3 regions of the Rahnella sp. BIGb0236 genome follow, and region 1 is predicted to be linked to each of the others. Evidence: riboswitches for the same ligand, from Rfam matches in the RefSeq annotation. Region 1 holds a riboswitch; each other region holds the start of a gene.
The links. Region 1 has a riboswitch for thiamine pyrophosphate ahead of thiB (thiamine ABC transporter substrate binding subunit). Riboswitches for the same ligand answer to the same signal wherever they lie in the genome.
Positions count from the first base shown of each region.

Region 2: another riboswitch for thiamine pyrophosphate. It lies ahead of thiM (hydroxyethylthiazole kinase); the one in region 1 lies ahead of thiB (thiamine ABC transporter substrate binding subunit).
Region 3: another riboswitch for thiamine pyrophosphate. It lies ahead of thiC (phosphomethylpyrimidine synthase ThiC); the one in region 1 lies ahead of thiB (thiamine ABC transporter substrate binding subunit).

Region 1 covers NZ_SOAO01000005.1:145,865-151,374, reverse strand. Annotated here, with positions in the region: gene EDF78_RS12400 (DedA family protein) at 1-165, shown strand, start outside; gene thiQ (thiamine ABC transporter ATP-binding protein ThiQ) at 155-865, opposite strand; gene thiP (thiamine/thiamine pyrophosphate ABC transporter permease ThiP) at 849-2,459, opposite strand; gene thiB (thiamine ABC transporter substrate binding subunit) at 2,435-3,418, opposite strand; TPP riboswitch at 3,462-3,577, opposite strand; gene sgrR (HTH-type transcriptional regulator SgrR) at 3,618-5,279, opposite strand; gene sgrT (glucose uptake inhibitor SgrT) at 5,382-5,510, shown strand, end outside.
Region 2 covers NZ_SOAO01000003.1:186,657-192,166, reverse strand. Annotated here, with positions in the region: gene EDF78_RS07740 (hypothetical protein) at 1-135, shown strand, start outside; gene thiD (bifunctional hydroxymethylpyrimidine kinase/phosphomethylpyrimidine kinase) at 143-943, opposite strand; gene thiM (hydroxyethylthiazole kinase) at 943-1,749, opposite strand; TPP riboswitch at 1,784-1,880, opposite strand; gene EDF78_RS07725 (transcription factor) at 2,039-2,278, shown strand; partial or broken gene EDF78_RS07720 (recombinase family protein) at 2,354-2,911, shown strand; gene EDF78_RS07715 (hypothetical protein) at 3,315-3,530, opposite strand; gene EDF78_RS07710 (hypothetical protein) at 3,603-4,157, opposite strand; gene EDF78_RS07705 (ComF family protein) at 4,154-4,747, opposite strand; gene EDF78_RS07700 (helicase-related protein) at 5,312-5,510, opposite strand, start outside.
Region 3 covers NZ_SOAO01000023.1:6,368-11,877, forward strand. Annotated here, with positions in the region: gene hemE (uroporphyrinogen decarboxylase) at 1-488, opposite strand, end outside; gene nudC (NAD(+) diphosphatase) at 560-1,345, opposite strand; gene rsd (sigma D regulator) at 1,451-1,966, shown strand; TPP riboswitch at 2,040-2,166, shown strand; gene thiC (phosphomethylpyrimidine synthase ThiC) at 2,279-4,231, shown strand; gene thiE (thiamine phosphate synthase) at 4,228-4,881, shown strand; gene EDF78_RS25010 (HesA/MoeB/ThiF family protein) at 4,874-5,510, shown strand, end outside.

The sequences.
Region 1 (5,510 bases):
GGCAAAGCCTCGCCTGATGCGATGAGCAAATGGCTGCCCTTGCCGCGTTTACGCGTGGTGTGCGTACTGAGTCTGATCGCGACAGTGGTCAGCCTGGTGATGCTGAGCCAGCAACCCATGATGCCGGTTTACGGTCATTTGCTGTGGAAAGTGATCACCCGCTAAGCCCCGGCATAATCCCGAGAACTCTGGCTTCCGGCGCACTGCCGTCGGCCAGTGCCTGCGTCGGTCCGTCGTAAAAAATCCGGCCATCGACGATCAGTAATGTCCGTGGCGCAATCCGCGCGGCGTCATCCAGATTGTGCGACACCATCAGCAAAGTGAGGTTGCGCTGTCCGCACACTCTGTCCAGCAAACTCAGCATCTCACTGCGTAGCGCCGGATCCAGTGCGGAGAAGGGTTCGTCGAGCAGTAAAACCGGCTGACTGCGCAACAGGCAGCGTGCCAGTGCGACGCGCTGACGCTGACCGCCGGAAAGCTGCGACGGCAGGCGATCCAGACACTCTTCCAGCCCGACCTGCCGGGCGATATCTTCCAGCTCGCGCTTCTGCTGCGGGGTGAGTTTCAGCCCCGGATGCAATCCCAGCCCCATGTTCTGACGCACCGTCAGATGCGAGAACAGATTGTTTTCCTGAAATAACATCGAGACCGGGCGCTTCGCCGGTGGCGTGGCGCTGTGATCCGCGCCGTTAAGCCGGATTTGTCCGCTGACCGGAGCCAGAAAACCGGCGACCAGACTGAGCAGGGTGCTTTTTCCCGCGCCGCTCGGGCCGAGGATCGCCACCCGTTCACCGGCTTCGATCTGTAAATCGAAGCGCATCGGCAGATGTTCATACAAATACGTCAGTTTATTCAGCGTCAGCATGGCGGCCCGGCAGTTTCTCAATCAGGGTGAATAACAGGAAGCATAACAGCAGTAATAACAGCGCCGTCACCGCACCGTCCTGGCTGCGGTAAGAGCCAATCTGCTGGTACAGATAAAACGGTAAGGTGCGGAAATTTTCATTGCCGAACAAGGCAATCACGCCGAAATCCCCCAGCGACAGCACACAGGCAAACGCCAGCGCCTGGGCAATCGGGCGTTTCAGCGCGCTGAGTTCCACCCGGCGCAACCGCTGCCAGCCGCGCATATCCAGCGAAAGGCACAGCAGCGTGTAGCGTTCCGCCACATCGCGCATCGGATTATCCAGCACTTTCAGGGCGTAAGGCACCGCCATCAGCGCATTGGTGAGGATCACCAGCGGCCACGGCGATTGCGGCAAACCGGTGGTATCGCCGAGCAGCAGGAAAAAGCCGGTCGCCAGTACAATGCCCGGCATGGCGAGGATCAGCATGCCGCTGAGATCCATCGCCTGCGCCCAGCCATTTCTCTGGCGTAAGCGCAACTCGCGGCTGCTCCACAGCAACATCATGGTCAGCAGCACACATAAGATCCCGCTACCGGCCGCGATACGCACTGACGTCCATAACGCCTGCCACAATGCAGGCTGTTGTAATACGCTGACCACCGCGCGGTTGATGCCATCGGCGATCACCGCCAGCAACGGCGGCAGGATCAGCAGCAACGCGAGGGCAATCAGCACGCCGTCGGCGATGCGACGCAGCGGCGAGTCATCCGGGTTACGCCAGCGCTGAGCATGCGTTTGTCCGACCGGCAACGCCTGACTGAGTTTCTGGCTGAGCAACACCAGCGCCAGACAACAACACAGCTGGATCAGCGCCAGTGTCGCGGCGCGGCTTAAATCGTAGTCGTAACTGAGCGCCTGATAAATTGCCAGTTCAATGGTGGTCGCCTGCGGACCGCCGCCCAGCGACAGCACGGTGGCGAAGCTGGCGAAACACAGCATGAAAATTAAGGCGGCGGCGGGGAAAATCTGCCTGCGCAGCGCGGGCCACTCCACAAAGCGGAATTGCTGCCAGACGTTCATGCCCAGTTGCGCGGCGAGCTGGCGCTGCTCAACGGCGATATTCTCCAGCGCCTGCAATAACAGACGTGTCGCCAGCGGCAGATTGAAAAAGACATGCGCCAGCAAAATGCCCTGTAAACCGTACGGCGAGAAACGATAATCCATGCCCAGCCAGCCGCAAATTTGCGCCAGCCAGCCCTGTCTTCCGTAAACACTGAGGATGCCAAACACGGCGACTAAAACCGGCAAGACCAGCGTCATCGCGCATAAACGCAGTAACAGCTGACGGCCGGGAAAACGGCGGCGGAACAAGGCGCGTGCCAGTAAAATCGCGGGCAGCACCGAGCACAGCGCCGACAGCAGCGCCTGCCAGAAGGTAAAGCGGATCACATGCCAGAGATAGGGATCCTGCCACAGCGAGGCACCGCTGATCTGTGGCGCATGACGCCACAGAGAGCCGAGTGCCAGCGCCGCCACCAGCAGCATAGCCAGTGAGGCGATGGCACCGGGCCACAGCCAGCGCGGGATCAACGGCTGACGGCGTTCTGCCATGCCTGGATCCATTGTGCACGGTGAGTCGCGACGTCTTGCGCGCTGTATTGCAGAGATTTGGCCGGTACGGTCAGCTGTTTAAAGGCGTCTGGCAGCGGCGTATCCACCACCGGATACATCCAGTTGCCAGCCGGGATCACTTTCTGGAAATCTTCCGTGGTGATGAATTTCATGAAGGCTTCAGCCAGTTTCGGTTGCTTGCTGTTCGCCAGCTGACCCGCCACTTCCACCTGCATGTAATGCCCTTCGGTAAAGTCAGCTGCCGCGTAATTATCTTTCTTCTCCTCGACGATGTGATACGCCGGAGAAGTGGTATAGCTCAGCACCAGATCGCTTTCGCCTTTGAGGAATAACCCGTAGGCCTCGCTCCAGCCTTTAGTGACGGTGACGGTTTTCTTCGCCAGTTTTTGCCACGCCTGCGGTGCCTTATCGCCGTAGACTTTTTGCATCCACAGCATCAGGCCCAGACCCGGCGTACTGGTGCGCGGATCTTCGTAAATCACTTTCCAGTTCTGGTCACTGTTGATCAGCTCATCGAGGCTTTTTGGCGGGTTCTTCAGTTTGTTTTTGTCATAGACGAAGGCGAAATAGCCGTAATCATAAGGCACGAAGGTGCTGTCATTCCAGCCGCCGGGGACGGTGAGTACGGCGTCGGTTTTCGGCGCTTTGGCGAATAAACCGGTTTGTTCAGCCGCCTGCAACAGGTTGTTGTCCAGCCCGAGGACGACGTCGGCCTGGCTGTTTTTACCTTCCATCCGCAAACGGTTCAGCAAAGACACACCATCTTCCAGCGCGACGTATTTCAGCTCGCAGCCGCATTGGGCTTCAAAGGCTTTTTTGATCGCCGGACCCGGACCCCAGTCGGCAGAGAAAGAATCATAGGTATAAACCGTCAGAACAGGTTTTGCCGCAAATGCAGGTGCAGAAAGTAACAGCAGGCAGGACAATAATTTTTTCAACTTTGCGCTCCAAAAAAATGAAAGGGCAAAGGATTTTGAGTAAGCATCGCGCAGTCTCAAATCCCTCCGCCGGGATTAACCGGATCAGGTTCGACGGGTATCAGGTCTCAGCCATATGTAAACTTGCTTTCACAAGTGCTGGCACCCCGTTGAGAACGGATGTCATTCTAGAGACTAACGGCGCGATGCGATAGTCCGATTAACTGTCCGGTGGCGCAAACCACGCGGATTTAAAGTCGAACCAGCCGAGGGTATTCATGCGTACGCCGCGCATGCTTCGTTGTCCCTGCAACACCAGCCAGTGATGGAACAGCGGGTGGATCTGATGGCTGACTGTCTGTTTCTGACTCCATTTCGCCATCGACAAATTGCCCGCGTGCCACTGCGCGGCGTCCTCTTCCATTCCTTCACTGAAGCAATGTTTCGCCAGCGGCAATTCATGGAAATGCGCAAACAGTGAGAATTCCAGCGGCAGGGTAAAGTTGGCACTGCCGAGCCACAGATCACTTTTGGCGTCGCCGCGGTGCCAGACGGCGTAATCCACCACCTGAATGATCAGTTCGATGCCTTCCGCCGCCAGCAGCGGTTGCAGGGCATTACAAATTGCCTGATGTTCAGAATGCTCGCCGTAGAAGGTCAGGGTCACCTGTGTCAGACCTTGCGGTCGGGGCGGACGCGGCTGCGGGGCTTTATGGTGCCAGCGCGGCAACAAGCCATACGCCGGAGACCAGTAGCGCTGATAAATCGGTTCTGCATTGTTCAGCAGGGCGATGGGATTCAGTAAATCGCACAACCACTGGCGCGTTGCATCGCATTGTCCGACCGGCGAACGCTGGTCAAAAAGCAGGAAATAGCAGCCTTCTTCCAGACGACTTTCCAGCTCACTTTTGCCGGATTCATCGGCCTGAAGCTGTACGCCGGAATGCACCAGTTCTTCACTCAGTTCCGGCAGCACCCAGATATTCACTTCGTCTATCAGCGCCCGGAAGCCAAAATACTCATCAAAGGCGCGTATGCGCAGTTGTGTTTTAAGATTACGCACCACAGCGTAAGGGCCGGTACCGACCGGATGACGGGCAAAATCAGGCAGGGATTGCCATTCCTGCGGCAGGATCATCGCGTGGATATTGCCGAACAGCCACGGCAACCAGCGGTCAGGGGCATTCAGATGGATATCAATGACATTCGGCGTGGGCGTGGTGACCGTTTTCAGGTTGCTGAACAGCGGATGGGCGGTCAGGCGGGTGAACGTGGCGATGATGTCGGCCATCTCCAGTTCACGGCCATGATGAAAATGAATGGCCGGACGCAGATAAAAACGCCAGTGCAACGGAGAAATTTCCTGCCAGTGATGGGCAAGATCCCCTTCTACTTCCCCGTTTTCCTCATTTATGCGTGTCAGGCCGCTGAAAATTTGCCGGGCAATATGCGTTTCTGAACGGCGTAACATGGTGCCGGGCAGCAGGTTAATCAGCGGGCGGTAATACAGCACGCGCAGAATATGTTTACCCTGACGGAAGCTGCGTCCGAGCTGGGACAGCAACATCTGACGCACCCGATCCTTATCGCCGACCAGTTGCACCAGCTGATCAATCCGGTCCTGTTCCAGCAGCTCTTCGGCGCGCTGTTGCTGGAGAGCCAGCCCGGTATACAGGAATTTCAGCGTGGAACGTTTGCCGCGTCCGGCTTCGGCATCCCATTGCAGCCAGCCCTGTTCCTGCATGGTACTGAGCAAGGATCGCATATGTCTGCGCGAACAATTGAGAACCTCAGACAACGCCTGCAACGTGGTTTCGGTTTCTTCACCGTGGCAGCTTTGCCACAGGCGGATGAACTGCTGTTGCAAACGGGACGAGGACATAAAAGAGGAACTCCGTGGGCGATCTTCATCAATTTATCTTTCCTCATAATACTCCGATACTGTTTCTCAACGAAAGCCTGTTGTGAATGACCGGAGGTCAGCATGAAACGCAGTCTGAACGCCCGTTTTTACCAGCGTTATTTTGAAGCCATTAAGAGGAACGCCTCTAAAAATCATGCTGACTGGTTGTCCTGGGTGCCGGTGCAATACCGCCTGGATATTTTGTCCCGT
Region 2 (5,510 bases), on a different contig from region 1:
CGCGTCATGCTTAGACCGCGCAAAGACGCAAAATTCTATCCGCTTAACCCGTTCGATGCCGTGCATTTGCAGCAGGCGTTGGTGAAATTCCGTCAGGCTGAACAGGCGCTTGGCGAGACATTGCGCCGCGCCTGATATCTGTTTACCACCAGCGGTGGAAATGATGCACCGGCCCGATGCCGTGGCCGACTTCCAGTGAATCCGCCTGCATCAACGCCTGCTGTAAATACGCTTTCGCCTCGCGCAGCGTATCTGCCCAGTTGTTGTGGCGCGGGCGCAAGGCGGCCAGTGCCGCAGAAAGCGTACATCCTGTGCCGTGCGTATGGCGGGTGTTGACGCGTGGCGCTGTAAAACGCTCGCGGGAATCGGCGGTAAACAGCCAGTCAGGGCTTTCCTCATCACTCAGATGACCGCCTTTCATCAGCACCGCGTCACATCCCATCGCCAGCAACGCCTCCCCCTGCTCGCGCATCTCGGTTTCACTGGCTGCCACGCTACACTCCAGCAACGCGGCGGCCTCCGGCAGATTCGGTGTAATGATCGACACCTGCGGGATCAGCAAACGGCGTACAGCATCGACGGCTTCCGGCAACAGCAACGGATCGCCGCTTTTCGCCAGCATCACAGTATCCAGCACCACAAAAGCGGGCCGGTAATATCTGAGCCGCTCCGCCACCGCCTCCACGATCTGACTGTTCGCCAGCATGCCGATTTTCGTGCTGTCGATGCGGACGTCACTCAGCACGGAATCCAGCTGCGCGGCAACGAAATCCGGTTCGATGTGATAAACCGACTGCACGCCACGGGTGTTTTGCGCCACCAGTGCGGTGATGACACTGGTGCCGTAAGCGCCCAGCGCCGAGAAGGTTTTTAAATCTGCCTGGATCCCCGCGCCTCCGCTGGGATCGGTGCCGGCAATGGTCAGGGCATTGATCCGTTTCATTACTGCCCCTCCCCGTTCAGCCAGCCTTCGTTCATCAGATACAGATTGTCCAGAAACGCAGCCGTGAAGCTGCCCGGCCCTTTCACCACCGCGCAGGCCCGCTCACCGCCGCAGGACATCACCCGGCAGGCCGCAGCCACATGATTCAGGCGATCGCCCGGCAAACACGAAAAGGCGGCGACAACTGCCGATAAGGCGCAACCGGTGCCGACCACGCGGGTCATCATCGGATGGCCGCCCGCCACCGCCAGACAGCGTTCGCCATCCGTGACGTAATCCGTTTCGCCGGTCACGGCCACTACCGCGCCGGTTTCCCGTGCCAGTTGCTGCGCTGACGGAATGGCAGAAAGCGAGTCGTCACCGCTGTCGACGCCACGCCCGGCGGCAGTCAGCCCGCTGAGCGCACGAATTTCCGAGGCATTTCCGCGGATCGCCGCCGGGTTAAGTTTGATAAGTTCCAGACAGAATTCGGTACGCCAGCTCAGACCGCCCACCGCCACCGGATCCAGCACCCAGGGTTTTCCGGCCTGACGGGCAGCGTGGATGGCCACCAGCATGGCGTCGCTGTGAGGGCGTGTCAGCGTGCCGACATTCACCAGTAACGCGTCGGCGACAGCGCTGAACTGCGCAGCCTCGGCAGGATCCACCACCATCGCGGGTGAAGCGCCCAGTGCGAGCAGGACATTGGCCGTAAAAGATTGCACCACGTCGTTGGTCAGACAATGAACCAGCGGCGCGGAAAGGCGGAGTTGTTGCAAGGAAGCGGCGGCGACAGCGCCGGAAAATACGGCAGGTTGGATATTCATAAATCTCCCCACCGGCGCTAAAGAAGGCGGTATCGGGAGAGATACCTGACTTCCCTACGCTGGCATTATCCAGATCAGGTGGTACGGGTATTTCTCAGCCCATCAGTGATGGGGCACCCCGAGTCATGAAGATTGAATCTCTATACTTTTTGCCAGCTTAGGGGAAGTTGCTTGCTGACGCAAGCCCGCCCTTCCGGTTATCGCTTCTTCACGCTGTACCCCAGCTTGTACCCCATATCTGTATGACAAAACCTCTTGATTATCTAAATTTGATAAGTGAGATATGCAAATGACAGAAACCCAGATCTACGAGAGCATTAAGCAAGCCATCAACAGCGCACCGCGAAATGGTCAAACGGTTGAAATGCACCTCCAGATGATCAAATACGCCGACCACCTGAAAAACGTCACTGCTAAAGAGTTTTGCGAGGGTGTGGGACTTAAAGCCAGTTTTGGTACTGAATTCAGCAAAATGAGAAATCTCACCGAACGGCTTAAAGCCTCTGGGCTTGATACCTCGAAGCTGTGATTAACAAGATCATCGGTATCTACGTTTAGTTAACGAGGTTATTTTGATACTACCTTTTGAGACTTAGAGAACATCATGACAACGGTGATCGGATATGTGCGAGTTTCCACCAGCGACCAGAACGTTAAAAACCAGAAGCAACAGATAACCGATGCTGGTTATAGCGTTACTCGCTGGTTCAGTGATGAAGCGGTGAGTGGTGCAATCAAGGCGGAAGAGCGTCCAGGGTTTGGTGAACTACTCAGTTATGTGCGAGAAGGCGATACGCTGATTGTGATTGCTATAGACCGCCTGGGGCGTAACACGATTGACGTTCTTTCCACCGTGGAAAAATTGCAGACGAAAGGCGTGAAAGTTGTCAGCTTGCGTGAAGGGTTCGACCTGTCAACGCCAGTTGGTAAAGCGATGCTCACTATGATGGCAGGGCTTGCCAGCCTGGAAAAAGATCTGATCGCAGAGCGTAGAACAGCAGGTATCAAGCGTGCTCAGTCTGAAGGAAAACATTGCGGCAGACCTATAAAAGCAACCGTTGAACAGGTGCGAGAATTGTTAGCGTAAGGTTTACCGCCAGCAGTGGTACAACACAGGTTAGGTATCAGCAAAGCCACCTTCTATCGACTAAAGACCTTCTGATCTACATCACTGATATTTAAGGATTCTGGCTACTCAGGTAGGTGGTAGGGAAAGTTAGAGCTTAGCAGTTCAAGCAACAAGATAACTTATTCTCAGCATTAGCGACTAAGGATGCTAAATAAGTGCAAGTAGTTAACTACTATAGTTTGTCTCATTTGCGTATACCCAAAAGAAACAATGGGGCATTTATCCAATAAATATTCATTTCAATATCAAATTATTTACTGGCGATATTTCATCCAGTTAAAAGATAGAGATCGGGGAGAAAATGAAATTGCTTAATGCTTTAAACGATGAGCATTGAACAGATTTTGTACAATTAATAAAAGCCGCGTGACAGGATGATCCTTAAATACCCATATACCCAAGGCTGCTGGGGTAAATCGCTCGGAAACGGTTGTCATTAAATAGTTGAATACAACTTAGTCAGGTCAGAGACAATTATTTCCTGAGCATCTAACGCTAATTTAGCTGAATGGTCAGCATTACGCAATTCAATCTGATACTCTTCACGTCTGGCTTCCTGCGCCATGTTCCCCTCACTACGTTCACAATCTCTTTGCAACTCGCTAAAGCATGCTTCTCGCGCCGTCTCATAGCGAAAGCGGATATCAATCAATGCTTGTATTTCTTCTTTTAAAATAGCCTCTTAAAGCTGTTTTTTATCCATTATGAAAGTGTCCATTTTTAGTTAAATAAGTGCTATCTGCTCATTTTTTAGTCGCGCCAATCTTTCGGAAAGTTTTATTTTTTCTTCAACTTTTTCGAGCGCGGAAGCAGACATACAGCTTATCAACTTGTCTACATCTTTTGGTTCTTTGATAACAATAAACTCCTTAGACTTATTAATAAATACTACTGAATACTTTTTACGGGACAAAAGTTCAATAACATTACTTAATGTGCCAGGGCTTTTGGTATCCCACACCATGAGACCATAATCAGCGGCTTCCGCCATTTTAATATCTTTTGCAGTGAAAAATGCGCGCGTGCCAGGTGTATGATCTGTATGAACAACGTTGACGGGCCACGAGCCGAGGTTATTGCGTGGTCTTACAGAACTACTGAATACCGTAGCAGCACGACATCCCAACTGTAACAACTCCTGCTGCACGGATGAGTCAACGCCTGTTGCGTCACCGACCACAACGTTGAAATTCTTATCGACGATTTTCTTCAACCTCTCAACGATTTGAGGGGCCAATTTTTTTATGGTTATCGATCCAGCTACAAAAACGGTTTTCATTCTGGTTTCCAAGTCAGGGCCGCGACATAGATTTTATCTATTTTACTATATCCACGAAGCGCCGCAACCGCCGCCTCCATCGATACACCCGTGTGATAAAGGTCATCAATGATAAGTGCGTTGTAAGTCCCTTCAGAAGATATAAGATCTTGATATGAAAACATATTCGCTACAGCTTCAAGTTTTTCTGCTCTGGTGCTCAGATTTTTGAGAGAGGGACCACCGGCTTTTTTCAGAATTAATCCGTCAAAACAATTCATCCCAAATCCCATTTTACTTGCAAGAACTTCAGCAATTGCTGTGACTGGCTGTCTGGCTCTTGGATTAGAGGCAGCCATCGGAATGATTAGCTGAATACCCTTAAAAAGAGGGAGTGCTTTTTCAAAAAGACACTGCGCGAGTGGTTCAACTTGGTTCCAGTCATGCTGATATTTCAGCTGATAAAGTGCCTCACCAACTTCAGTACGTTCGTTATGAAACTGAGGCCGTCCATATTCATTATCACCCAAATAGGTACTTTTAATCATATGCTTATCCATTGCATATCCTAAATCCCAATTGCCAAAAATTGGCTTGATATTCACGTTCATCTGTCTTCCTTTACCGTAAGAAATGAGCAAGGAATAAACTTACAATCATTAAGATTCATCCGAAAGTGAAAAGTGTTGAGCTTGAGAGGTTGCTCTACCCTTGTGCAATAATTAGTCAACCCACAAGTAAATCCAAATCCTGACGTTTGCTTTAGAAGGGCTGTAGCCCTATCTGCGCCAGTCGATAAAGGCATGTTTACAATAATGTAGGAAAGTAATAATTGCGTACGATCTACCAAAGAGACAATTGAACAGATGAGAGAGTTGTTAGTGCAAGGTTGCACCATGAGCAGCGGTACAGTATAGGTAGCGACCAGCAAAGCCACCTTCTGCCGACTTAAGATATTCGCTCATCTCTCTGATATTTTAAGATTCAGGATATCGTTGGACCGGGGTAGAAAAGATCGAGCTTAACAGTTTAAGCATCTTGGCAGGTTTATCACCGTTGTACCGGTAGTAGAGATCAATATAGTTACAAAATTAAGTACTAACTCAAATTAAAGTAGCACACTTAAAATATGAGTTTTACCAGAGGCTATTTAACTAACCTCTGGCTTACGAAAATCATAAAAGCGAATGAATTTCCAATGAGTAAAGTTTATTTTTTTTAACCAATTCCTTAATTGTTGATTTGTTTTTTATTACTAACTTGTTAGACTCAACGTTCATTTTCAAATGTTTTGAAAAATTCCTTTTGAGGTATACTGCGCAATCCCTTGAAAAACCCACCATTTGCAAATGCCACACGATAGGATCATTTGAT
Region 3 (5,510 bases), on a different contig from region 1:
GCTTTGCTGCTACCGCCTTCTATCATATAAGTCGCCAGCGTCCACGGGCTACCGGAGAAACCAATAAGCGGCACTTCACCTTTCAGGTTTTTACGGATGGTACGCACGGCGTTCATCACATAGCCCAGCTCCATTTCAGGATCCGGAACCGGCAGCTTTTCGACATCAGCACGATTGGTCAGTGGCGAAGAAAAACGCGGGCCTTCACCGGCTTCGAAATACAGCCCCAGCCCCATCGCATCAGGAATGGTCAGGATGTCGGAGAACAGGATCGCTGCATCCAGCGGATAGCGACGAAGCGGCTGTAAAGTCACCTCACAAGCCAGTTCGGCATTCTTACACAGCGACATAAAATCGCCGGCTTCAGCGCGGGTTTCTTTGTACTCCGGCAAATAACGGCCAGCCTGACGCATCATCCACACCGGTGTAATGTCCACAGGCTGACGTAACAAAGCACGCAGGTAACGGTCGTTTTTCAACTCATTCATTCTTGCTCTTTCCTTCAATATTCGGGCTGCCCGACAATCATCTGACGGCATTCTATCACGCAAAACTGACGCTAGACGTCGTCGTCTTCGCTTTCTGCGCGGCACTGCGCAACGGTATCTTCAATCAGACGCCGGGCAATCGTCCCCGGCGGCGGCAATTGCGGCAAGGCGTCAAAGCGGTACCAGCCCGCATTCAGCAACTCTTTCGGATCATGCACTATCTCGCCGCTGTCGTAATCAGCCATAAACGCCATCATCAGCGAATTGGGGAACGGCCACGGCTGGGAACTGACATAACGGACATTCTTCACGCGGATGTTGCTTTCTTCCATCACTTCGCGTGCCACGGTTTCTTCCAGCGTTTCGCCGACTTCTACGAACCCCGCCAGCACCGTGTGGATGCCATTACGATGACGGACATGCTGCGCCAGCAAAATCTCATCGCCCTTGCGGATCGCCACAATGATGCAGGGCGCAATTTGCGGGTAATAGCGCTCGCGGCAGTGTCCGCAGAGCGCAGCCCACTCAGTTTTGCTGACGTGCATTTCATGTCCGCAGTAACCACAAAACTGATGAGAACGGTAAAATTCTGACAGCTGCACACCACGGCCGACCAGCTGGAATAATCCGCGATCCTGATCCAGCAACTGACGGGCGGAAACCATATGGTTTGGCATCGCCTGACGAACCAGCCAGACCGGTTCGCCCTGCCATTCGCCAATCTGACGCGCTGTCTTACCGGTCAGAGAAAATTGTGCAGCGCTGCCAAACGGCAGTTCGCCCTCAGGCAGCCACAGCTTGCCTTCCTGACTGATGACCCACCAGCCGTTGTGTTGCTCAGTAATCTGTAATTCCATAATTGTTGTTGCATAACCTCGTCGGGACTGACAATCTGAGAGTGATCTTTACATATTAGTAACGTTTCTTTTCGGTTACTTTTTTTATTGCTCACGGAGTCAACCATGCTAAATCGTCTGGAAAGACTGACCCAACGCGTTGGTGGCAGTAATGAATTAGTCGATCAGTGGCTACACGCGCGTAAAGAATTGCTGGTTTCTTACTGCACACTGGTCGGCCTGAAACCCAATAAAGAAAAACATACACCTTTGAATGAAAAGGCGCTGGACAGTTTTTGCCATCACCTTGTCGACTATCTTTCTGCCGGGCATTTTCATCTTTATCCACGCATCATTGAAGAAGTCGATGGTGCCGACAGCCCGAAGAAAGTGAAGGCGGCAAAAATCTATCCTGCACTGGAACTGAATACTGAAGCTATCATGGCTTTCCATGACAGTTACACAGAAACTGATATTGATGATGACAATGCTTTCGCGTTTCATTATGCATTATCGGATATCGGTGAAGCGTTAGATGCCCGTTTTCAGCTGGAAGATCAATTAATTATCATGGCCTTCGAGCCGCCCGCGGAGGGTGCGTTACCTCCGGCGAATGAACCTGATCTCGCCAGACCGGCTTAACGTGTTACCACCCTAAGACCCTGCTCAGGGTTACAGTTTTACTTGTAGTTTAAAAAAACGCCTCCTATATTGAGGCTTCTTGTCGGAGTGCCTAGCGCATAATTTTCTGTTGAGAATTACGCCAGGCTGAGACCGTTAATTCGGGATCCGCGGAACCTGATCGGGTTAGTACCCGCGAAGGGAACAAGAGTAATGTTATGCGTTCAGCACAATCTGGCATCAGGCCGCCCGTGCTTCACCGCCCATTTTTACTCCTGCCGTAAACCTCCAGACAAGCAATTTTCCATCACGTTTTTTTGCGAGGAATTTGCTATGTCGAGTACCCAAAAACCCGTTACTTCAGAAAAGAAATCGTCAAACCGCCGTGAACAACGCGCGCAGGCTCAGTCATTTATCGACAGCCTGCAGGGCGAAGCCTTTCCAAACTCCCGCCGTATTTATCTGCACGCTGACCGCGACGATATCCGCGTGCCGATGCGTGAAATCCAGCTCAGCCCGACACTGGTCGGCGGCGGCAAAGACAATCCGCAGTTCGAAGATAACGAAGCAATCCCCGTCTATGACACCGCCGGGCCTTATGGTGATCCGTCGGCAGTGATTGATGTACACACCGGTCTGGAAAAATTACGCACCCGATGGATCAACGAGCGGGCGGACACGGAAGAACTTCCGCAGGTCAGTTCCGGCTTTACCCAGCAGCGTCTGGCGGATGAAGGTCTGGACCATCTCCGGTTCGAACACCTGCCACGCCCGCGCAAAGCGATGTCGGGTAAAAATGTCACGCAGTTGCATTACGCACGCAAAGGCATGATTACGCCTGAAATGGAATTCATCGCCATCCGCGAGAATATGGGGCGTGAGCGGATCCGCGGCGAGGTTTTGCGCCAGCAACATCCCGGCGAAAGTTTTGGTGCACATCTGCCCGCCAACATTACGGCGGAATTCGTGCGTCAGGAAGTCGCCGCCGGTCGCGCCATCATTCCTGCCAATATCAATCACCCCGAATCAGAGCCGATGATCATTGGCCGCAATTTTCTGGTGAAAGTGAATGCCAATATCGGCAACTCGGCGGTGACGTCATCCATTGAAGAAGAAGTTGAGAAACTGGTGTGGTCGACGCGCTGGGGCGCGGACACGGTAATGGATCTCTCCACCGGCCGCTATATTCATGAAACCCGTGAATGGATCCTGCGTAACAGCCCGGTGCCGATCGGTACAGTACCGATTTATCAGGCGCTGGAAAAAGTGAATGGCGTGGCCGAAGACCTGAACTGGGAAATGTTCCGCGATACGCTGCTGGAACAGGCAGAGCAAGGCGTCGATTACTTCACCATTCACGCCGGTGTGTTGCTGCGCTACGTACCGATGACCGCCAGACGCCTGACCGGCATTGTGTCGCGCGGCGGTTCAATCATGGCGAAATGGTGTCTTTCTCATCATCGCGAAAGTTTCCTGTATGAGCATTTCCGTGAAATTTGCGAAATCTGCGCCGCTTACGATGTCTCGCTGTCCCTGGGCGACGGCCTGCGTCCTGGCTCGATTCAGGATGCCAATGACGAAGCGCAGTTCGCCGAATTACGCACGCTCGGCGAACTGACTAAAATTGCCTGGGAATACGATGTTCAGGTGATGATCGAAGGGCCGGGGCATGTGCCGATGCAGATGATCCGCCGCAATATGACCGAAGAACTCGAGCATTGCCACGAAGCGCCGTTCTATACCCTCGGCCCGTTGACCACCGATATTGCGCCGGGTTACGACCATTTCACTTCCGGCATCGGTGCCGCGATGATTGGCTGGTTTGGCTGCGCCATGCTCTGTTATGTCACGCCAAAAGAGCATCTCGGCCTGCCGAACAAAGAAGACGTTAAGCAAGGTTTGATTACCTACAAAATCGCAGCCCATGCCGCCGATTTAGCCAAAGGCCATCCGGGGGCACAAATCCGCGATAACGCCATGTCAAAAGCGCGGTTCGAATTCCGCTGGGAAGACCAGTTTAATCTGGCTCTTGATCCGGCCACCGCCCGCGCCTACCACGATGAAACGCTGCCGCAGGAATCCGGCAAAGTCGCACACTTCTGTTCAATGTGTGGCCCGAAATTCTGTTCGATGAAAATTACTCAGGAAGTTCGCGATTACGCCGCCGCGCTGGAAGCCAAAGCCCAGCCAATAGAACTCGTTGAATCCGGTATGGCGCAGATGTCAGCTGAATTCCGTTCACGCGGCAGCGAGCTTTATCATCCTGCCACGGAGATCAACAAATGAATCAGTCATCGCAACCCTTCCCCGCCGTTCCTTTTCACCTCGGTTTATATCCGGTGGTTGATACGGTGGAATGGATCGCCCGCCTGCTGGAAGCGGGCGTTAAAACCTTACAACTGCGCGTGAAAGACTTACCCGATGGGGAAGCCGAACCGGCCATTATTGATGCCATCGCGCTGGGAGCGAAATATCAGGCGCGGTTATTCATCAACGATTACTGGCGTCTGGCGGTAAAACATCAGGCTTATGGCGTGCATCTGGGTCAGGAAGATCTGGATACTGCCGACCTTGAGGCAATCCGTCAGGCCGGTTTACGACTGGGCGTGTCCACCCACGACGATGATGAAATGGCGCGCGCTGTCGCCGTCAATCCTTCGTATATCGCCCTCGGCCATATCTTCCCGACGCAGACCAAAGATATGCCTTCGGCACCGCAGGGGCTGACAGAACTGGCCCGACACATTGAGCAACTCGACGGGAAATTCCCGACGGTGGCTATCGGTGGGATCAGCATTGAACGCGCGGCATCGGTTCTCGACTGCGGCGTCGGCAGCATTGCCGTCGTCAGCGCCATTACACAGGCAACGGACTGGCGCGCTGCCACCGCCGAACTGCTGGCTTTATGCGCCAGCAAGGGGCAGGAAAATGCTTAACGATGCGGCTTTTATGCGCTACAGCCGCCAGCTGATGCTGGAGGAATTTGGCCCGCAGGCGCAGGAAAAGTTACAGGCGGCGAAAGTGCTGATTGTCGGACTCGGCGGGCTGGGTTCTCCCGCCGCGTTATATCTGGCGGCGGCCGGCGTCGGCACGCTGGTTCTGGCCGATGACGATCAGCTGCATATCACCAATCTTCAGCGACAAATCCTCTATCGCACGGCAGACCTTGATCAGAACAAAGCGACGCTGGCAAAGCGCGAACTGCTGCGCCTCAACCCGTTGTGTGAAGCCGTAACCCTGACAGAACGGCTGGCAGGGGAAGCGTTAACCGGAGCCGTGTCGGGTGCCGATATTATTTTGGATTGCAGCGATAACATGGAAACCCGACATGCGATCAATAAAGCCTGCGTGGATGCGGGGAAAACCTTGATCAGCGGCAGCGCCGTCGGATTCAGTGGTCAGCTTCTGGTACTCGACGCTCCCTACGCACACGGTTGTTATGCCTGTCTGTATCCGGATCAGGAAACGGTGCAGCGCAACTGCCGCACATCGGGTGTGCTCGGGCCGGTCGTCGGCACCCTCGGCACACTTCAGGCGCTGGAAGCACTGAAAATTCTGGCCGGAT